DNA from 2 places in the Thalassotalea sp. SU-HH00458 genome. Region 2 is predicted to be linked to the other one. Evidence: predicted binding sites of a transcription regulator. Region 2 holds the regulator's gene; the other holds the start of a gene.

Region 1 (11,537 bases), on a different contig from region 2:
TAACGCTGTTAAATCGCGTAAAGGAAAATGTATCCATCGTTTCAATAATCGAGAGCCCATGGCGGTGGCTGATTTATCAAGAATAGCCGCTAAAGTATTTTCGTTCGTGCCTTGTAAGTTTTTCGTTAATTCTAAATTGCGTCTAGTTGCAGCATCTAAAATCACACCTGATTGGGCCGATTCAGCGATAATAGAGCGGATGTGAGGCAAAGCACTACGTTGTGCATCTTGAACATATTGCATTAAACAACCGGCAGCACATAAACCAATATGTTGTTCATCAATACCAAAGCCTGATAATTCTTTAGTACCAAATTGCTTATTTAAAATGGTATGAGCCGTTTGTATATCAAACTCCCAATCGGGTCGACGACGTAAGCCTTTCATTCCATCAATCACAGAAAATGCATCAAAAGTTTCTGGGTATAAAAGCTCTGCTGGAGATAGTCGCTGTAATTCTGCTTGAAGTTGTTCACGAGTTGTTGATTGGCAAACGACAAAGCGACCACTGGTCATATCAAGGTAAGCTAAGCCAAAACCTTCTTTGTTTTCATAAATAGAAACCAATAAGTTATCTTGTTTGTCTGATAATAACGCTTCATCACTGACCGTGCCGGGGGTGACAATTCGCATTACTTTTCGCTCTACAGGCCCTTTACTGGTTGCGGGATCGCCGACTTGCTCGCATATTGCAACAGACTCACCTAATTGAACTAACTTTGCCAAATAATTTTCGACAGCATGATAAGGCACACCAGCCATTGGAATAGCGTTGCCGCCTGTTTTTCCACGTGCGGTCAGTGATATATCTAATAAATCTGCGGCTTTTTTTGCATCATCAAAGAATAATTCATAAAAATCACCCATACGATAAAAAACAAGAATATTAGGGAATTCCGCCTTTATAGTTAAGTATTGGCGCATCATAGGGGTGTGTTGTGATAAATCTGTCATGTTTTTATTGTGCTTTTTATTTAAATTTGAATGACTCAAACCAACGCCGTTTAAGTTAGTGAAAATAGAACGTTCGAAATCGCTCGAATGTTCGTTAAGGTAAAATACTAACGTCGATTTTTTTATAGTCGTTGTCAATTAATGTTTAAAGATAAGTCCTTCTCATTGGGACTTTCTTAGAGTCTCTTAATGATACTGATATAAAAATATTTCTGCTATGGCAATCGGTGCGAATAGTAAAATAAATTAACTTTAAGGTTACATAAACTAATCAGATTACTTTTCGGATCTCGGCGCAATATTAAGTAAGTTTCTAAGTAATAAATTAAATCCCCTTCCATTATTCAATCAATTTTTTTGATTGATAAAACGAAAATATTTCGCTTTTCTATTTTATATTTTCGGCACATTATTTACTCGAAAATCCAATGATGATTATTTTTATAAGGTAAAGAAATGATTATTGATACATATGATGAAACAGAAACAATCAATGACGAATTCGACTCAGGTATTGCAGGTTATGAAATTGCTTATAGTTCTACACAAAAAACTATGACAAGAAAATCTGCCAAGCAAAGGGATCGTATTAGACAGCGATTAGATTCGTTATGTGAAGCAAAAGTGCTTAATAAACAACTAAATTCGTTTAGTGACTATTGGGATATGTAACCTATGTTTAACACAAGAGTAATAGCGATGAAGAAAATATTAGTAGTGATAGCGGCGTTATTTGTTCCGTTAAATTTTGCCAACAGTGAAGAAATGGAATTATCGCAATTAGTTGCCGACACCGATTATGTCATTAGTTTACTGATGCAATGTAAAAAAGATGCGGAAGAAGATGAAATTGCTGAAATTGATATGAATGATTACTTAATTACTTGTATTAATGATGAGTTAGAGATGAGTGATTATCAACCTATTAGCGTATTGCCTAAGGTTGACGATATTCCTATTAACGTTAACTAACTCAGTCTTTTAGGAACGTTTTACTTAACTCAAATTTTTTAGCTCATTTTAAAATAACAACTATTTAACTTTGTAAATAGTTGTTTAAATCAACAAAGTGGGCTGACTAATTTGAGTTACTTTATTTCAAGAATAACTTTCGGCTTAATCAAGGTTTCATCTTAAAAGCTCAACATGAGAATTTGATAAAAGTTGGCTAATACAAATAATATTTGTCGGCATAAAAAGTCGCAACTGTGACAAAGCCATTGTAGTCATAATGAATAAACTTACTTTTGATTATTGCTAAATATATCGGTGATTAAGGTGTTTTCAAATCAAGCAATAATTTAATGGTTTTGTTCACTAACTTAAGAGCTAAGTGTCAGTTAATTTTTACAGTTTAAATGATTAATCAGAAGGGCATAATGTAAAGCATTGTAATTTATTGTTTTTATTGATTGGTATATATAGTGCAATAAAAAGTTTAAACAATAAATCTAATCATACCAATCACTCATCTTTGCTTTTGGGGGCATTGATTAAAAAGGCCTATAAAATGAAATTTAAATTTATTCAAACCGTACTTGCTAGCCTATTACTTGTTTCGAGCGGTCTTATTAGTATAGCTAATGCCAGATTGTTAACCATCAACACAAGCATGTATTAAAATGAAATCTTGCCTAAATAGAAACAGACGGAAATAGCTGTAACACATCTTCAATGATTTCTTTCTTTTGACTTTTAGCTAAATACGCGGCAAAAATCTCCCTTGAATAAACGGGAGCATCTTCTACTAAAAACAATTTATTACGTGCGATATATTCAAAGGTCATCTGTCTTGGCAGATAAGCACTGCCACCGGCATCTAACAAAAAATTGAGGGCAATTCTGGGTTGGCTCATATGATGTTTTGCCGGTGGTGCGTCTTGAAATTCTCGTAAGTGTTGAGCATTTACTGCTTCACCGTAATCTACCATAATGTAGTTATCTAAGGAGAATGGCTCTTTCTTTTCATTCGGCTCTGTTGTCACTAAATGTAAAGGCACTGAAGCGACTTTTTCGGTGATTAAATCTTCAACAAAAGGCTGTTCAAATAAAAATGCAATATCAATCACTCGACTTAAAATGCCTTTTCTTAATTCATTGGGCGAATAGGTATTTGTTAATAAGTTAATTTCGTCGAAATTACGATGAATTTTTTTTAGCCAATCTTGTAAGACAATATCCCAAATCGACATCATCGAGCCAATCACCAGCTGGTGCGCACCACTGTCCGCTAAACCAACATCTTGTTTCGTTTTTTGCCACATGAAAATCATTTCATTGGCGTGCTTGATCAGCCTGTTTCCTTCCGAGGTTAACTTTAAATGCTTTTGACTACGGTCGAATAATAAGACGCCTAAATCTTCCTCAAGTAGTTTTATTCGAGCGCTCACGGCCGACTGTGTAATGTATAGATTTTCTGAGGCAATTCTAAAGTGAAGTGTTCTACTGACTTCTAAAAAGGTTTTTAATAACTCTATTTTCATAAATTATCCGAAAACGCTTCTAATCAATTTTTTTGATTGAACTCATAAAAATATAGCGTTTTAATGTTTGAATTCTTCACTATACACTCACCCTAAATATTTACACCTTTTAAATTATTAAAAGGTTCAAGTGGAACGTAAGGAATTATTATGAAAGTGGCTATTTTATCAAGAAATGAAAATTTATACTCAACTCGTCGCTTAAAAGAAGCCGGCGAAGCACTCGGGCATGAGGTTGATATTATCGATACCTTGCATTGTTATATGGATATCACTAGTGCTCGTTCTCGCGTACGCTATCATGGGAAAGAGTTACCAATGTACGATGCCATTATCCCACGTATTGGTGCTTCAGTGACATTTTATGGTACTGCGGTTGCAAGACAGTTTGAAATGATGGGTACCTTTAATATCAATGAGTCTGTTGCTATTAGTCGATCGCGCGATAAATTACGTTCGTTGCAGCTATTATCAAGAAAAGGCATTGGTTTGCCCCGTACCGGTTTTGCTAGCAAGCCTGATAATATTAAAGACTTGATTAAAAATGTTGGTGGTGCTCCTGTGGTGATTAAATTGCTAGAAGGCACTCAAGGCATTGGTGTGGTTTTGGCTGATACCGCTAAAGCCGCTGAATCAATTATCGAAGCATTTATGGGCTTGAAAGCAAACATTTTAGTGCAAGAGTTTGTTAAAGAAGCAGGCGGCGCAGATATTCGTTGTTTAGTGATCGGTGGTAAAGTTGTCGCGGCCATGAAACGTCAAGGTGCAGAAGGAGAGTTTCGTTCTAACCTACATCGTGGTGGCTCTGCTGAAATAGTGAAATTATCAAAAGAAGAACGTGAAACTGCGGTAAACGCTGCTAAAGCGATGGGTTTAAATATGTGTGGTGTTGATTTGTTACGTTCGCAAAGTGGCCCTATGGTGATGGAAGTTAATTCATCTCCTGGTTTAGAAGGAATTGAAAAAGCAACAGGTAAAGACGTTGCAAGTATGGTTTTTCAGTTTTTAGAAAAAAACGCTAAACCCAATAAAACGCAAACACGCGGTAATGGTTAACTTTAGGAAAAAGTGTGATGGATGTTTTACGTATAGGTGAATTTGAAATTTTACCCGGTGAACAAAAGAAAATTAAATTACCGGTTGCCAAATTATATACCGATGCTGATGTTTCTTTACCTGTGCATATTATTCGGGCAAAGAAACCAGGCCCTACTATTTTTGTGAGTGCTGCGGTACATGGTGACGAGCTCAATGGTATTGAGATCATCAGGCGTTTAATTAACCAAAATAAATTTAAAATTATTAAAGGGACTGTGATTGCGGTACCTATGGTGAATGTTTATGGCGTAGTAAATCAAAGCCGCTATATGCCTGATAGACGCGACTTAAATCGTTGCTTTCCAGGCTCAGCAAAAGGTTCATTGGCGGGGCGAGTTGCACATATATTTCTAAATGAAATTGTCAAACATTGTGATTATGGTATTGATTTACATACGGGAGCGATACATCGTTCAAACTTACCACAAATACGTGCGAATATGCTTGATGCTGAAACTAAAGAATTAGCTGAAGTGTTTGCGGTACCTGTGGTATTAAATTCTAATTTAGTTGATGGCTCATTACGTGAATCGGCCATTAAAAATGAAACGAAAATATTATTGTACGAAGCAGGAGAAGCGTTAAGGTTTGATGAGTTTTCTATTCGAGCCGGCATGAAAGGCATTTTAAATGTATTACAACATTTAGGCATGAAACGAAAAAGCAGTGCCACAAAACGTAAGAAAATCGTTCCTTTTATTGCCAATGGAAGCCAATGGGTTAGGGCCAATGCAAGTGGTATAGTGCATAACGTAGTTGAATTGGGAGATCAAATCACCCAAGGGCAAGTGTTAGCCGAAATAGGCAGTCCTTATGGTGAAGTGCTTGATTGTGTAATAGCAACGCGTTCAGGTATTTTAATTGGCAAGCAAAATATTCCGTTAGTACAAGAAGGTGAAGCAATGTTTCATGTTGCTTACTTTAGTGAAGATGACGAAGAAATTGCCGAGCATATTGAAAATGTACAAGAACAGTTATTACCAGAGCATAACGATATTTAGGAATGAGTATGAGTGCGGAAAATAAAATAATTATTGGTTGTTTAGAATCGATTGCTTTACCTGAACTTGCGATAGATGATTTACAAGTTAGGGTAGATACCGGTGCAAAAACTTCTTCATTACATGTTGATAATATAACTAAAGTGACTAAAAATGGTAAACGGTGTGTTAGTTTTGATATTCACCCTGACGCCTATAACGTTGATACCATTGTTCATTGTACAGCGCCGATTAGTGATATTAGAAAAGTAAAATCATCGAATGGTAACACTGAGCAACGTTATGTTATACGTACGCCTGTTGTGCTTGGCAGCGAAAAATGGTCTATTGAGATAACGTTAACTGACCGTTCTGATATGAGTTATTTAATGTTGTTTGGCCGAGAAGCGATTGGAAATAAATTTCTGGTTGATCCATCACAGGTTTTCTTAGCGATGAAAACGTAAAGAAGGGGAACATATGAATTTTGCTAACATTAAAGCGATATTAGCGACACCTATTTTTACTATTTCTGAGCAACCTATTTCTTTAGGGGAATTATTATTAATTCCCCTCATTATTTACGTTGGGTTAGTACTCACTAAATGGACGACAAGATTTGTTACACATCGTTTAACAACTAAAAAAACAGATCCTAACCTTATTCACCTATTGCAACGTGTTTTATACGTAACAGCGATAACCATTTTATTTATTACCACACTTGATCTTATTAATGTTCCTATTGCTGCCTTTGCTTTTTTATCTGGTGCTATTGCTATTGGTTTTGGTTTTGGTGCGCAAAATATTATTAATAACTTTATCAGCGGTTGGATCTTAATGTGGGAGCAACCAATTCGTATTGGTGATTTCTTAGAAGTTGAAAATGCCAAAGGGGTAGTAGAAGAGATCAATACTCGATCAACACGGATCAGACGAGTTGATGGCGTACATTTATTAATTCCTAACAGCAAGTTACTCGAAAATACAGTTGTCAACTGGACACTTAAAGACAGCTTAGTACGAACGAGTGTTCGTGTTGGCGTTGCTTATGGTAGCAAAGCAAAGTTAGTGGCTGATTTGATTTTAGAGGCAACCTTAGCTCAAAACGAAGTATTAACAGATCCTAAACCAGTCGTTAGCTTCGAAGATTTTGGTGATAACGCCTTAATTTTTGAAGTCAATTTTTGGATAAATTCTAAAGTTGAAGGTGGCTTGCGAGTTACTCGCAGTAATATTCGTTTTACTTTAGATGAATTGTTTGAACAACATCAAGTGGTTGTTGCGTTCCCTCAACGAGATGTTCATCTAGATGGCTCTTTAACGCTTATCAAGGAAGACGATAATCTAAAAAGTTAAACGAAAAACTTTAAAGAATATCAACCGTAAAGCATGAAAATGGAAGTAAGTGGTTATTACTTCCATTGAGCAAGAATAGTTTTTATTTTTCCTTGGCTATTTTACTTTTCTGTTCAAACCATAAACGCATAAAATCAGCTGTGAGTTTTTGCTCTATTTCTAATGCCGTTTCTGTGGGGCAAAAAACGGTAAAGAATACTTGCGTATCACCAATATCAGAAGTAGCGACTTGAATATGTGGCTCTGGACCTGCAATGTTGATATCTAAGCGATTTTCAATAAGCTGATTATATCGCATCGCAACATCTTTAAAGTCTGCACAATACACGTTTGCTTTTTCATATAATTGATCAATAAACTCAAATGGATTGACACTATCATCTCTTACAATAGTGAAATGGTGCATCGCATAGCGCTTTAAAAAATTGAGGTTTTTAATCACAGAAGTAATCAGCTGACTATTCGGTAAATAAAGTGTTTTACCCGTATATTGATAACTGTCTTTATCTACTTCTAATAAAGTCAGTTTTGCCCAGTCTGTTGAGTGTACTTCACCAAAATAATTACCTACTTGAATCCAGTCACTAATCCTAAATGGTCGACTCGATAAAATATAAACAAAGCCAATGAAGCATTGAATAAACTCACGAGTTGCTAAAACAATGGCAACAATAAAAGCGGCAATGGAAAAGGCAAACTTTTGAATTTCTTCCGACCAAATATTAAAGATCAAGACGATCATTAAAACGGTATAAATATTATTAACGATATTAATTTGTAATCTTTTATCGTGTTTAGACTTCTTTTTGATCACCTTTACTAATAGAAATTTCAATAAATAAAAAGCACTAACACACAGTAAAGTGATCACGAACTTATTGTTAAAAAAATTGGGTGTTAATGCCGTTAAATTACTAATGTTAAACCATAAGTCCATGTAAAATTTTTAAACCCTTTTATTGCTGAGTGATGAATTATTTTGTAGTTGTAATAACGTTTGCTCTGGCCCTAATTTGTTGAAACTTGAATTAATTTCTTTTTGTTTAGATTCCAGCATGCTAATACCTTCGACCACAATATCATAAAATAACCAAGTTTCATCGTGCAATTTAATCAGTTTTACTAAGGCTTTATTGGTTTTATTTTTACCAATAATTGTCATATTCACCATAGCCACTTTACCGCTTTTCGAAATTGAACTTTTACCAATATTAATTGCTTCGTTATTATACTTACTCAATAAATGGCTGTAAGTATCGATTAATTGATTGGTTAATTCAGTTCGGAATGCTTCTTTTTGCTCTGGAGATAATTTAGCTAAATGAAGCCCTAAGACTTTATGACTAAAATATTGCGTACTTACTTCGGGCAATAAATATTGCTTCAATACTTCGCGAATATTACTACGTGATAGTTGGTCGGCATTTTTTAATGGGATCAGCGCGGTTTCAATATTTGTAAAAACATTTTTTACTTTTTCTTCCGGTAAGTTGTCATTCGCTAATACGAAAGAAGAAATTAAAAACGTTAATAATATAAATATTAAGACGAAAATATTGATGTTTTTTTCAGTGGAATTTTTCATTTTATTTTTAATTAGCCAGTACTAACAAGTGCGGTGATTGTATGGGGAAATTGAAAACAGGCAAGCGCAATAAATTGTTTATATCAATCAAAAAAATTGATTAGCGGATAATAAGTTTTAATGAATTGCTGACAAATACTTTTTTAAATTCGTTAAAACTGATGAGTTTTGAGTCTGTTGTTTTGTGATGACAAAACATTTATCTTTTTACTGGTTAACAGCATGATAAAACTACTGTACAAACAAAAAAATTCAACTAAAAATGAAATAGTAACTTTTTAGCTTGAAAACTTTAAAAGTTATTAACGTCTGAATTATACAATAAAAACAACGAATTAAAAGTCTCCGTTTTTTATTTTTAGTAAAGAAATAAAAATAATTGTAAAAAAGCTTGATACTGTACGACTATACAGTATACTTCGTCACATAAGTTAGTTTTTAGATATAAATTGTGGAGCACGAAATGGACGATAACAAAGAAAAAGCACTATCTGCAGCACTCAGCCAAATAGAACGTCAGTTTGGTAAAGGCTCAATTATGAAGCTGGGTGAAAACCGCAGTATGGATGTAGAAACCATTTCTACTGGTTCACTTGGATTAGATATTGCGCTAGGTGCTGGTGGTTTACCAATGGGTCGAGTTGTTGAAATTTATGGCCCTGAATCAAGTGGTAAAACCACCCTGACGTTAGAAGTTATCGCCGAAGCTCAACGTAATGGTAAAGTTTGTGCGTTTGTTGATGCTGAACATGCGCTTGACCCTATTTATGCTGAAAAACTTGGCGTAAACATTAATGAATTATTAGTGTCTCAGCCAGATACGGGTGAACAGGCGTTAGAAATTTGTGACATGTTAACTCGTTCTGGTGCGGTTGACGTTATTGTGGTCGACTCTGTTGCTGCCCTTACTCCTAAAGCTGAGATTGAAGGCGATATGGGGGATTCACACATGGGCCTACAAGCTCGCATGCTTTCTCAAGCTATGCGTAAGCTTACGGGTAACTTGAAGCAATCGAATACTATGATGATTTTCATTAACCAAATTCGTATGAAAATTGGTGTAATGTTTGGATCTCCAGAAACAACCACGGGTGGTAATGCATTAAAATTCTACGCTTCAGTACGTTTAGATATTCGTCGAATCGGTGCGGTTAAAGCAGGTGATGAAATTGTTGGTAACGAAACACGCGTTAAAGTTGTGAAAAATAAAATTGCTCCACCATTTAAACAAGTTGAATTCCAAATATTATACGGTGAAGGTATTAACAGCTTAGGTGAGTTAATTGATTTAGGCGTACAACATAAAATGGTTGAAAAGGCTGGTTCTTGGTATAGCTACAATGGCGACCGTATTGGTCAAGGTAAAGCAAATGCGACCAAGTATTTAACTGAAAAGCCAGAAGTTGCCAAAGAACTCGACGGTCGCTTAAGAGAGTTATTATTAACAAAAGCAACTGATAACGTTGAAAAAGAAGAAGCGGTTACTGAGTAATAAGTAGAAACAATTGCTTTAAAAACTCAAAATCAATCTAGAAAAACCATCACAACTGTGATGGTTTTCATATTTCTCTACTATTTTTATTTGCTTAAACAAACTATGGTTCGGTTTTACTTGTCAATTTTTGATACCAAAATGATGCAACCAAAATAAAGACACCTATTCCCATAAATAGGATCACTTTATGCCAAAGTAGTGCATTAGCAGCATCGAATAGTGCTAGTTTAGTTATACCTAACAAAATCAAACCAAAGCTATACTTGATGGTAAGCGTGCGTCTGTCCTTCATAAACAAAATAAGTGCGCCATGAACGGCTAATGTTGGAGCAATTAATAAGTCCAAGCGATAATTTACAAGCGCACTAAAAAGAGTAACGTAGGTAATTGCAGCAATAGAATGGAGAAATAAGTCACTATTTAAACCTAATCGTGTCTTGCTTAATAAAGCCTTTTTTTGGTCTGTAGCAGCAATTAAAAACATAACAGGAATACAAGCGTAAATGGCATTGTTAAAGGTTAACGACCAAGCCGAAATCACTAATATTCCGTTAACAACCATGATTATTAAAGTATTTCTACGTAAATGTTCTGAAACGTTAATCATGGCTAGATAAGATATCCAGAAAAAAGAAGTTACTATTAAGCCAATTAATAAACTATTACTTTGAAAGCCAATAATACTTGGAATGGAAAACCCTAAAGATATGACACCCCAACTAATGATGAATTCACAAAGTTCACACCTTGATACCTTTTTATCAAAATAGAGGGCAGAACTATACAGAACAATAAATCCAGTTAACGCTACAATGCTGTACATAAGTGTTAATTGTCCAGCAAGTAAGATAAAAATGACACTAGATAAAGCCGTAAGTAACTTTGTTTCTTTGACTATTAATTGGTGTTTGATTTTTTTAGCGAGAAATAGCGCTAAAAGTGGGGAGAACCAAAGAATCATTAAAACATTTTCATTTAATCTATGTAGAGATGAGTTAACCCAACAAACAGGAAGTAACAGATAAAATAAGATCCTAGCGGATTCTGTAACGTCTTTAAGTGCACTATCGGGGTAAAATTTTCGATAAAACTCCGACCATAACCATAATTGGATAAAGGCAGAAATTATAGAAAACTTGGCAAATAGCGGTAAGGCCGTGAAACGATAACTATTAACCATTAACCCTCCACTATAGGCGTAGAATAATGGCACTAATATTAACGTGGCGGCAAAAACTTCAATGGATAGTTGCTTGCATTGTTTAGCTCTAAACAACCAAACTAACTGAAGTAATAGAATAGTTGCACCTGTCCAATTTCCTAACCAAATATTTAAACTAGCGATTAGCAATATAGATAACCAAACAACTTCGAGTAACTGTAGGAAAGGTTTGATTTTTTTCTGTGTAAATTCATCAAAAACGTTTGAATTATTGAGTACTCGATGCCAAACACCTATAACCGCAACAATTACAATTGACAATAGCCAACCATCTATTGACTTTAACGCGGGTAAAGGAAAATATTTGGCTAATGCTGACCAACAATATACAAGTGCCAATGCTATTAAAACCTGGCTTTGG
Region 2 (11,537 bases):
TTGGTATTCCTACTTTAGTGGCGAATTATATTCCTGAAAATATGGAGGTTATGCTGCAATCAGAAAACGGCCTTCTGGGCATGGGACAATTTCCTACGGAAGATGAAATTGACGCCGATTTAATAAATGCCGGTAAGCAAACGGTTACTATGGCAACCGGAGCGTCTGTATTTTCAAGTGCTGAGTCATTTGCCATGATCCGCGGTGGCCATGTTGATTTAACAGTACTCGGTGCCTTTGAAGTGGATGTGAATGGCAATATTGCTTCATATATGATCCCTGGCAAGTTAATCAAAGGCATGGGGGGCGCAATGGATTTAGTGGCCGGTGCTGATAATATTATTGTTACCATGACACATGCTTCAAAGCATGGAGATTCTAAATTACTCGCCAATTGTACTTTGCCGCTTACAGGTAAAAATTGTATTAAAAAGGTGCTTACCGACTTAGCTTACTTAGAAATTCATCAAGGTAAATTTCATTTATTAGAATATGCGCCAGGGGTTTCTATTGAAGAAATTCAAGCGCTGACGGAAGGTGAATTAATTGTTAGTGAAAACGTAAAAGAAATGCTTGTTTAACCTAGTTCGGCACTTTGGCTCGTTGAAAGTGCCGTTTTTTTTAATTCGTTGCTAATTATTTATTCGCATTTTCTAAATACTAATAAACGGTTATTTGCCGGCATAGTGTGGTCGGTGATTAAAGAAAAACCGGCAGCATTTGCCAAGGTAATTATGGCTTCAAAATCACGAATACCGCTGAGTTGATCACGTTCTTTTAACCACGTATCAAATTGTTGATTACTTGCGCTAGTAAATTTACCTTGGTAGTTAAATGGTCCGTAAATACATAAGGTTCCGTCTTTCGCTAAATTATTGCCAACGCCTGTGAAAAAGCGTTGTACTAGTGGCCAGCTCACAATATGCAGGGTATTGGCAGTGAAAATACCATCAAAAAAAGGCGTACTGTTGTCGTTAGTAAAAGACCAGTCTTCAGTAAGATCAAGGGTAATAGGCGCGCGAATATTGTTTAAACCGCTGTTAATGACTCTTTGCTGGATAGAAAAATGATTGGTGGCAAGATCACTGGTTTGCCAAATTAGTTGTGGTAAATGTTTAGCAAAATGTACGGCATGTTGACCCGTGCCAGAGCCTATTTCAAGCACCTTGTTTGTGGTACTAAACGCCTGATTTAATACTGATAAAATGGCAGACTTGTTGTTTTCACAGGCCTGAGAAAATGCTAATTCCATCCTAATTTCCTTTTGTTGACGCGTTAGCTTTGTTTAAACGGTAATGCCGCTAAACATTGCTTTTGATAACGCTTTAGTTGTACTCGTTCTTGTTGGCAGTAATTTTTTATCGGCGTTTTGAAGTGTTCATGTTTGATCCAATGATAAGAATAGGTCAATACGGCTTCAAAACCTCGTTGTATTTTATGCTCACCTTGTGTGCCTGGATTAAACATCGCTAATTTATTAGCAATGCAAAATTCGATGCCTTGATAATAACAAAGCTCAAAATGAAGATTTTTCACTGATTCACTACAGCCCCAATAACGACCATATAAATGCTGATGATCATAAAAGAACAATGAACAAGCAATATATTGATCATCTCGACTCGCGATTACCAGTAAAATATTATCCGGTAACGTTTGAAAAATTTGTTGAAAAAAAGCATAGCTTAAGTGCGGCTGATGACCTTTTTTTAAATAAGTTAATTGGTAAGTTAAATAGAAGTAATCTAAATGTTTCTTGGTAATGTCTTTACCGACAAACCGCTTAACCTGAACATCTTGTTGAGCAATTGAACGGCGTTCTTTTAAGGTGTTTTTACGTTTTCTGGCGGTAAATGTTGAAAGGAAATGGTCAAAACTTTGATATTGACGATTAAACCAATGAAACTGAACCGTATGGCGAAGATATACGTCATCAGGTAACTTTTCTTGAGCAGCTTGAGAAATTTCAGGAATAAACAACAAGTGCCAGCTATTGATATCATTTTGCTGGCAATACTCAATCAGTACTTTTATGATTTGCAGATAATCAACCGTTTCGCTTAGGAGCTTGTCATTTGGAATGGGGGTAACAGGAATAGTGCTGACTAACTTGGGATAATAATCTAAACCATTGTGCTGATAAGCTTGTGCCCAGTCCCAGTCAAACACATACTCGCCCCATGAGTGTTGTTTAATATATAACGGGATAATTGCTTGAATTGTTTTATCAGTAGATAAGGTTAAATGATGAGGCTGCCAACCAGTCTTAATACAAATAGACGTACTATCTTCAAGCGCTTTGAAAAATTCATAATGCATCAGTGGGCATAAAGAGTTTTCTACGGCTTGCCATTGGTTTTTGGCAATATCATTAATACTATGATGAAATTCTGCTTTCACGTGGCTCGTATTTTTAAGTGAAACGTTGGCTAAGCATAGCTGATTTTGCTTTCAGATATAATAACCAATGGCGAATAGAGAGGTTTTTATCTCATTCATTTATATAGCATTATGTCTGATATCTCGATTAAGTTTTTTACTTGACTAGTCAGGGTTGCGTTTATTTACAGCCTGTATATACTAACAGTTATAACTGTCAGTATATACAGGAAATTGTCGAATGACTAACCTACGACCACTTACACCACGCCAAGAACAAATTTTTGATCTTATTAAAGAAAATATTTCTCAAACGGGTATGCCACCCACGCGCGCTGAAATTGCCGATTTTTTCGGTTTTAAATCTGCCAATGCCGCCGAAGAGCATTTAAAAGCACTCGCTAAAAAAGGTTACATCGAAATGCTACCTGGCACGTCGCGCGGTATTCGTTTAGCGGAACAGTTTACTGAAGAAGAAGGCTTACCGTTAATTGGTCGTGTTGCGGCAGGAGAACCTATTCTGGCGCAAGAACATGTTGAAGATAACTATAAAATTGACGGTAATTTATTTCACCCTGCAGCGGATTATTTATTGCGAGTAAATGGCGAAAGTATGAAAGATATAGGCATTCTCGATGGTGATTTATTAGCGGTACATCAAACGACTGACGTGCAAAATGGCCAAGTGATTGTTGCGCGAATTGATGAAGATGTAACGGTAAAACGATTTAAACGTGAAGGAAATGTTGTTTATCTTCACGCTGAAAATGAAGATTTCTCACCGATAAAAGTTGATTTAACTTCGCAACATTTTAATGTTGAAGGCATAGCTGTAGGAGTTATTCGTTCTGCCGACTGGATGTAAATTTAACTTTTCCATATTGCTGACTTTTGTTCTCCTCTTTTTAATAAAAGTCAGCAATTTTTTACTTTTTGTCACTTTTCATGCTTTAGCCGAACTTTTATAAAGAATAATTCTTATTTAATCTTAGTATTCTCAAACTAGATTGTTTTTTGATTAAAAAATATTCACCCTCATTTCTACCTGATATTATTTTATTAGAGCAATTGCTTGATTTTTAGCCTATGGCGTCAGGCTATATAAAATGGACTTTTTAACGTTTTAGAGTTGATACTCTATTGTAATTGTTAGTGTTTTTACTTTTATTAAAGAAAATTAAGAATTGACCTAGATCAAGATTTAAGTAATTCTAGGACAGAAATTGAACAAAAATAATAATAAGGCGCACTTTAAGTGGTTAAAAAATAGCCAGAAAAAATAACAACAAAAACAACTAAAAGAAATCAAGATATTCGTTTTTTAATGATATTAAAGATTTTAAAACTTAGAAAGGGTGGAGGAGATGTCGAGTGAAGAGACGTAACCTAAGTTGGCTATTCCTAGGGCTATTAGTTCCTAGTATGGCTTGGGCAGATAAACAGTTAAATCTTACCAAAGGTGTTACTGATATAAGTCAGGAAGTATATGGTCTTCATATGTTTGCGCTTTATATTTGTACTGCAATTGGTGTTGTGGTTTTTGGGGCGATGTTTTGGTCAATCATGTTCCATCGCAAATCAAAGGGGGTAAAGCCAGCAACTTTTCATGAAAGTACCAAGGTGGAAATTCTGTGGACAGTTATCCCTATTGTCATCTTAATCGGCATGGCGGTACCCGCAACGAAAACACTCGTTAGCATGGAAAATAACGATAATTCTGATATCACTATTCAAGTCACTGGCTCTCAGTGGAAATGGCACTATAAATATTTTGACCAAGACATTGAGTTTTACTCTGTTTTATCGACTCCTCGTGGACAATATGAAAACCAAAATGGTGTTGGCGAAACAAAAGGTGAAAATTATCTTTTAGAGGTTGATAGACATTTGGTGATACCGGTTAATAAAAAAATTCGCTTTTTGATCACTTCTGATGATGTGATTCATTCATGGTGGGTGCCAGATTTTGCCGTTAAACAAGATGCTAACCCTGGTTTTATCAACGAAGCATGGGCGATAGTACCTGAGCCAGGAATATATAGAGGCCAATGTGCTGAGCTTTGCGGTAAAGATCATGGTTTTATGCCGATTGTCGTTGAAGTTAAATCGGAAGAAGACTACGCCCGTTGGATTGATGAACAAAATGAATTAATCGCTAATGCCGCTGCTGCAGAGGCTGCTTCTTTAAATGCTTCACTCTCTAAAGAAGAATTAATGCAATTAGGTGAAACTACTTACACGGCTTATTGTGCTGCTTGTCATCAACCTACAGGCTTAGGTTTACCTCCTGCGTTTCCAGCGCTTAAAGGCAGTCCTGTTGCGACAACGGGCAGTGTTGCTGACCATATAGATATCGTTTTCAATGGTAAAGCCGGAACCGGTATGCAAGGTTATGGCAAACAACTTAGCATGAAAGAAATTGCTGCGGTTGTTACTTACGAGCGAAACGCTTGGGGCAATGACACAGGTGATACTGTACAAGCGGCTGATGTTAAATCAGCGACTAGCGGTTCTGCTTCTTCAGCTGCGACTACTGTTGAAAAAGTCGTTGAGAAAGTGAGTAAAGCTGTTTCTGCTGCACCCGCAGAAGACTTATCTAAAGAATATACACTTGATGAATTAATGGCTAAAGGCGAGAAAGTTTACAACACGGCTTGTGTAGCTTGTCATCAGTCTACTGGTGCAGGTTTACCACCAGCATTTCCATCATTAATCGGTAGCCCAATTACTACAGGTGATGTTAATGCACACATTGATATGGTGGTAAATGGCAGTAAGAAAAATCCAAGTATGGCCGCTTTTGGTGCTCAATTGTCTAAAACCGACATTGCTGCCGTCATTACTTTTGAGCGAAATGCTTGGGGTAATAATACCGGTGATGTTGTTCAACCCGCAGATATTGCTGCAAGTGCTAAGTAAGGAGGCAGAATAATGACTACAGAAGCTATTCACGACTCGCATGAGCACGATGATCACCATGATCACAAAATGACGGGTATAAAACGTTGGTTGTATACGACTAACCACAAAGATATTGGTACTTTGTACCTATGGTTCGCATTCATCATGTTATTATTTGGTGGTGCATTAGCAATGATGATCCGTGTTGAGTTATTTCAACCAGGACTTCAATTTGTTGAACCCGACTTTTTTAACCAATTAACTACTGTTCACGGTTTGATCATGGTATTCGGCGCGATTATGCCGGCTTTCACCGGTTTTGCTAACTGGATGATACCTATGATGATTGGTGCGCCAGATATGGCTTTACCACGTATGAACAACTGGAGTTTTTGGATTTTGCCTTTTGCATTTTCCATTCTTATTGCTTCGTTCTTTATGGAATCAGGAGCACCTAACTTTGGTTGGACGTTCTACGCACCACTTTCGACAACATACTCTAACGGAAGTACCGCATTCTTTGTTTTTGCTGTACATATTATGGGTGTTTCATCGATTATGGGGGCAATTAACGTCATTGTAACCATCATGAATATGCGTGCCCCAGGTATGACTTACATGAAAATGCCATTATTTGTTTGGACATTTTTCATTACGGCCTATTTATTAATTGCGGTAATGCCGGTGTTAGCTGGTGTTGTAACTATGCTATTAACTGACACCTATTTTGGTACGAGTTTCTTCGACGCCGCTGGTGGTGGTGATCCAGTAATGTTCCAGCATATTTTTTGGTTCTTTGGTCATCCTGAAGTTTACATCATGATCTTGCCGGCATTTGGTATTGTATCAACCATCATACCTACATTTGCTCGTAAACGTTTATTCGGCTATAGCTCAATGGTTTATGCCACAGCTTCAATTGCTTTCTTATCGTTTATTGTCTGGGCTCACCATATGTTCACCACCGGCATGCCGTTATTCGGTGAACTATTCTTCATGTATTGTACTATGTTGATTGCGGTGCCAACGGGTGTGAAAGTCTTTAACTGGGTTGCGACTATGTGGCGCGGTGCTATGACGTTTGAAGTGCCAATGCTATTTTCGATTGCCTTCGTTATTTTATTTACCATTGGTGGTTTCTCAGGATTGATGTTGGCGTTAACACCGGTTGATTTCCAATATCATGATACCTATTTTGTTGTAGCTCATTTTCACTATGTATTAGTGACAGGTTCATTATTCTCCATCTATGCCGGGGCTTATTACTGGTTACCTAAATGGACTGGACATATGTATCACGACGGATTGAGTAAGGCACATTTTTGGTGTTCGTTAATTTCAGTGAACATTCTGTTCTTCCCAATGCATTTCTTAGGCTTAGCGGGTATGCCTCGTCGTATACCTGATTATGCGTTGCAATTTGCTGACTTTAATAAGTGGGTAAGTATTGGCGGGTTTGCCTTTGGTTTATCACAAATAATATTCTTAGTGGTTGTTATTAAGTGTATTAAGGGCGGTAAAAAAGCTGACGCGAAACCTTGGGACGGTGCTGAAGGTTTGGAATGGACGGTCGCAAGTCCAGCTCCATATCATACCTTTGAAACGCCACCTAACGCTGAAGATATTAAAGGGCAATAGGAAAATATAATGAGTACAGAGCAAGACCAAAAATTATCGAATAATAAGACTAAAACAGTAAAGAAACTGGTGTTGGTGGTTTTTGCAATGTTTGGTTTTGGTTTTGCTTTAGTGCCTTTATATGACGTATTTTGTGATATCACCGGGTTAAATGGTAAAACGGCGACTACCGCTGCTAGTGTCAATGAAGATGGCATCGATGAAAGCCGTACCATAACTGTGCAATTTATTAGCCGAACAGCTAAAGGGATACCTTGGCAGTTTGAGCCTATGATAAACGAAATTACAGTACATCCTGGTGAAATGAAATTAGTGAAATTTTATGCGAAAAATGAATCGGTCAATGACATTATTGGGCAAGCTGTACCATCAGTTTCGCCTGGTAAAGCCGCGATTTATTTTCAAAAAATAGAGTGTTTTTGTTTCAACTCACAGCCGCTTAAAGCACAAGAAGATGTCGAAATGGCCCTGCAATTTTATGTTGATGCAGAGCTACCAGAAGAAGTGAAGACTATTACTTTGTCTTACACTTTATACGATATCACCGGCTCAGTTGAATCTTAGGCGATTACGCGAAACACAGGGGAATAGTGATGACTACAAAAAAATATGAAACATATTATGTACCCGCACAAAGCCATTGGCCAATTGTGGGTGCCGTTGCATTGTTTTTAATCGCCGTTGGCGCAGCGAATTATGTAACAGATATAAAAAATTCAACCTCAGGTTTCGGTGGTTATGTATTAATCGCCGGTATCGCGATGGTGATCTACATGATGTTTGGTTGGTTCAATAATGTGATTAATGAATCAATGGCGGGCAAATATAGCCATCAAATGGATAATTCATTTAAACAAGGGATGAGCTGGTTTATCTTTTCTGAAGTGATGTTCTTTGCGGCATTTTTTGGTGCTTTACTTTACGCCAGAACACTTTCTGTTCCATGGTTAGGTGGCGCTGATAATAATGCAATGACCGGCGCGGTATTATGGCCGGAATTCACGGCGCAATGGCCATTGATTAAAACACCTGACGGAACAGAAACAACCGGTATGGGTTGGTATGGTTTACCCCTTATCAATACTATTTTGTTATTAACATCTTCAGTGACGGCTCATTTAGCTCATGTGGCATTAGAGCAAGATAAGCGCCCGCAATTAAAATTCTGGTTAAGCATTACCTGTGTCCTGGGTCTAGTGTTCTTGTATTGCCAAGGCTTAGAATATGCGCACGGTTATGCGGATGAAATGAAGCTGTATTTAACCAGTGGAATCTATGGTAATACCTTTTATATGCTGACAGGTTTTCATGGGATGCATGTTACTTTAGGTACCATCATGTTAATTGTCATGTTGATCCGAGTGTTTAAAGGTCACTTTACTCCTAAGAATCATTTTGCGTTTCAAGCGGCAAGTTGGTACTGGCACTTTGTCGACGTGGTATGGGTATTACTCTTTGTTTTTGTTTACATTATTTAAAAACTGTATGGGTCGTAGATTAACTCAATAACTGCATCGAAGGTACTTAAGTAAAATGTTACCTTCCGTGCCATCTTGTTGTTTTTGAGCTAGTCAATTTAGCCTTAAGTTTTTACAGAGAATATACAAAAAATGAAAATAAATAAGGCGCCATTAAAGCGCCTTCTTTTCTTTAATCGCTTTGTTTAGAAAGGTCTTGGGTTTGGTGTAATTACGCCAGTCAGAATACCCACAAGCAATAAGAGAACAATTACAACAGAAGTCATGACTCGACGGCCGATAAACTTTGACATACTTGGCTGGTTTGGATCGTTTTTATTCATGATTATTAAAGCACGAAACAGGTTATAAATCATAAAGGCTAATAAGCCAACAATGATAATTTTTATAATCACAAAACCCTCTCTTTTTATTATGTTAGGTTATACAGGTTGCTATTAATTTTTACGGTAATATATGAAGTTTGCTGATTTTAGAGAATATTTCAATCAATTAAACTGGTTTGTTGTCATTATCACTTTGCTTGTCTTTAGTGGATTAATCAAGCTTGGATTTTGGCAAACCGCCAGAGCCATCGAAAAAGAACAACGTTTATCGCGTATTAGCGATTATAAATCTCAAGATGCTTTATCTCTTGATGAGGTATTATCGTTACAATCATCAAATGAAAATATCAACGATCTTCCGGTTAAAATTCAGGGGGCTTTCAATGATGAGAAAGTTTTCCTATTAGATAATCAAACGCATAACGGTCGACTAGGTTATCGAGTGTTACAAGTGATTACCGACAACGATAGGGCAGTGTTAGTGAATTTAGGTTGGATTGAAGGCTTTATCGATCGCAGTAAATTACCTGAAATTACCCCAGTATCTGGCGCTCAAAAAATAACAGGTCATGTAAGGTTAATTGAACAAGGCATAGTGTTAAGCGAAGAGAATTACAAAAATCCTTCGTGGCCGCTGAGAATTCAACGGATAGAAATTGATAAATTTTCAAGGTTTTTTGCACAAAAGTTATTGCCCTTTGTCATTTACTTAGATACAAAAGAAAGTCTAGGTTTTGAAAAAAATTGGCGTCCTATAGTGATGCCACCAGAAAAGCATCGAGCTTATGCATTTCAATGGTTTTCATTAGCCACAGCTTGGATGCTGTTAATGATCAGTGCTAGTGTATGGTTTATTAAAAATAAACCGAAAAATAATAATAAAAATTAAAATAAGAAAAAGGTTATCTATGTCTTCGCCTCAAGTAAATAAATCACGTCGAACGTTACTCATCACCTTGGCCGTATTCATATTACCTGTCGTTTTAGCTAAATTAGCGCTAGAACAACATTGGTTTAATTACGGGGTCACTAACCATGGTCAATTGGCCGAACAAGAACTGACCTTAACCGACTTAGGTGTTGATCCTACGGCGTTAAAAGAACAATGGTTAATCCTTTATCGCTTGCCTGCAAACTGTCAACAATTATGTGAAAAAACCCTGCTATCGCTTAATAATACATATACGTTATTAGGTAAAGAACTGCCTCGCGTCACTCCCATTGTCTTATACGAGAAAAGCTTAGCGGAACGTCAATTAGGTCATTTACGTCATGCTAAGTGGCAACAACTTTCGTTGCCTGAACAAGCAAACGAACATATTGAAAGCAATCAAGTTGTGATAGTTGACCCGTTAGGCAACGTTGTTATGTCTTATCAAGGTCCAAAAGAAAAAGCAGGTTTAGTCTCTTTTGATAAAGCTATTCTTGCCGATATGAAAAAATTATTGAAATATTCAAGGATTGGCTAATATGCAACAGAAAAGTACCCAAAACATTAGACGACTTGTCCTTGTCAGTATCTTACTTGCGATTATTGTGGTCAGCTTAGGCGCCTATACTCGTTTAACTCATGCTGGGCTAGGTTGTCCCGATTGGCCCGGTTGTTACGGATTATTAGACGTACCAGAATCAGCAGAGCAGATATCAAAAGCTGAACTAGCATTTCCAGATAGACCTGTTGAACCCGAAAAAGCGTGGAATGAAATGATCCATCGTTATTTTGCCGGAGCTTTAGGCTTATTTATTTTAGCGATAGCGATATTATCGTTCCGAAATAGAGAGCAAGGAACACCGTTATTTCTTCCCTTATTAATTTTATGTGTGGTGATTTTCCAAGCCGCGTTAGGTATGTGGACAGTTACTTTGATGTTAATGCCCGTGGTGGTCATGGGACATTTACTCGGTGGTTTTACTACTTTATGCCTGCTGTTTTTACTGTATTTAAGACTCAATCCTTATCGCGTACCTGGTGGTGATGCTTCAGTGCGACGCTATGCACCTTATGGACTATTAGGGGTAGTCATATTAACGGGGCAAATCGCGCTAGGCGGTTGGACCTCTGCCAATTATGCCGCGCTCGTTTGTACAGAATTACCTATTTGTCAGGCCGGTTGGGCAGAAGAATTCACCATTGAAGTGGCGTTTGATTTGATACCACCAGAGCGTGACACTTATGAACATGGCCATTTAGGGCATTATGAACGCGTGACCATTCATGTAATGCATCGTTTTGGTGCCATCATTACTGCGGTTTACTTACTGTGGCTGGCTGGTACGATATTTATGAAAGCTAATACCCGATTCTTTAAAAATACCGCAGTCGGTTTAGTGATGATATTAACGGCACAAATCGCATTAGGGATCAGTAATGTCTGGTTTTCATTACCGCTTTCGGTGGCAGTTAGTCATAACATTGTTGCGGCATGCCTAATGTTAATGCTAATTTTATTAACCTATAGTTTAAAGCGAAAAGCCTAGGAGTAAGAATGAGTAGTGATATTTCTTCAGTAGAGGCTGATGTGAGTAAACCAATGACGGCAAGTTGGCGTGATTATTATGAAATCACCAAACCACGTGTTGTTGCGTTATTAGTGTTAACGGCATTAGTCGGTATGTGTTTATCGGTACCTGGTGCTATTCCTTGGCAGGTTTTAATTCCTTCAATGACAGGCATTGGCTTTCTTTCATCGGCCGCAGCAGCGATTAATCACATCGTTGATGAACGTATTGATAGTGTGATGGGCAGAACCTACAACAGACCTGTTGCAACCGGCCGATTAGATCCTAAGAATGCCGCGTTGTTTGCCATGCTATT

What was found. Region 2 encodes LexA, which represses DNA repair genes until DNA is damaged. Its sites were predicted from a motif close to TACTGTATNNNNATACAGTA; they were not measured.
Region 1: recA (recombinase RecA) is a predicted target of LexA. The motif match lies at 8,855-8,874, and genes of this name have one in related genera.

The regions. Positions count from the first base shown of each region.
Region 1 covers NZ_BAABWW010000009.1:143,806-155,342, reverse strand. Annotated here, with positions in the region: gene mutS (DNA mismatch repair protein MutS) at 1-954, opposite strand, end outside; gene ABXH06_RS14420 (hypothetical protein) at 1,411-1,626, shown strand; gene ABXH06_RS14415 (hypothetical protein) at 1,630-1,926, shown strand; gene ABXH06_RS14410 (LysR family transcriptional regulator) at 2,589-3,437, opposite strand; gene rimK (30S ribosomal protein S6--L-glutamate ligase) at 3,588-4,493, shown strand; gene ABXH06_RS14400 (succinylglutamate desuccinylase/aspartoacylase family protein) at 4,511-5,536, shown strand; gene ABXH06_RS14395 (ATP-dependent zinc protease family protein) at 5,545-5,982, shown strand; gene ABXH06_RS14390 (mechanosensitive ion channel family protein) at 5,996-6,874, shown strand; gene ABXH06_RS14385 (mechanosensitive ion channel family protein) at 6,957-7,811, opposite strand; gene ABXH06_RS14380 (MlaC/ttg2D family ABC transporter substrate-binding protein) at 7,821-8,459, opposite strand; gene recA (recombinase RecA) at 8,923-9,951, shown strand; gene ABXH06_RS14370 (DUF2339 domain-containing protein) at 10,055-11,537, opposite strand, start outside.
Region 2 covers NZ_BAABWW010000005.1:119,618-131,154, forward strand. Annotated here, with positions in the region: gene ABXH06_RS09320 (CoA transferase subunit B) at 1-581, shown strand, start outside; gene ABXH06_RS09325 (DUF938 domain-containing protein) at 641-1,252, opposite strand; gene ABXH06_RS09330 (GNAT family N-acetyltransferase) at 1,276-2,400, opposite strand; gene lexA (transcriptional repressor LexA) at 2,621-3,244, shown strand; gene coxB (cytochrome c oxidase subunit II) at 3,802-5,298, shown strand; gene ctaD (cytochrome c oxidase subunit I) at 5,311-6,918, shown strand; gene ABXH06_RS09350 (cytochrome c oxidase assembly protein) at 6,928-7,482, shown strand; gene ABXH06_RS09355 (cytochrome c oxidase subunit 3) at 7,512-8,396, shown strand; gene ABXH06_RS09360 (DUF2909 domain-containing protein) at 8,582-8,791, opposite strand; gene ABXH06_RS09365 (SURF1 family protein) at 8,853-9,611, shown strand; gene ABXH06_RS09370 (redox-active disulfide-containing membrane protein) at 9,631-10,191, shown strand; gene ABXH06_RS09375 (COX15/CtaA family protein) at 10,217-11,200, shown strand; gene cyoE (heme o synthase) at 11,209-11,537, shown strand, end outside.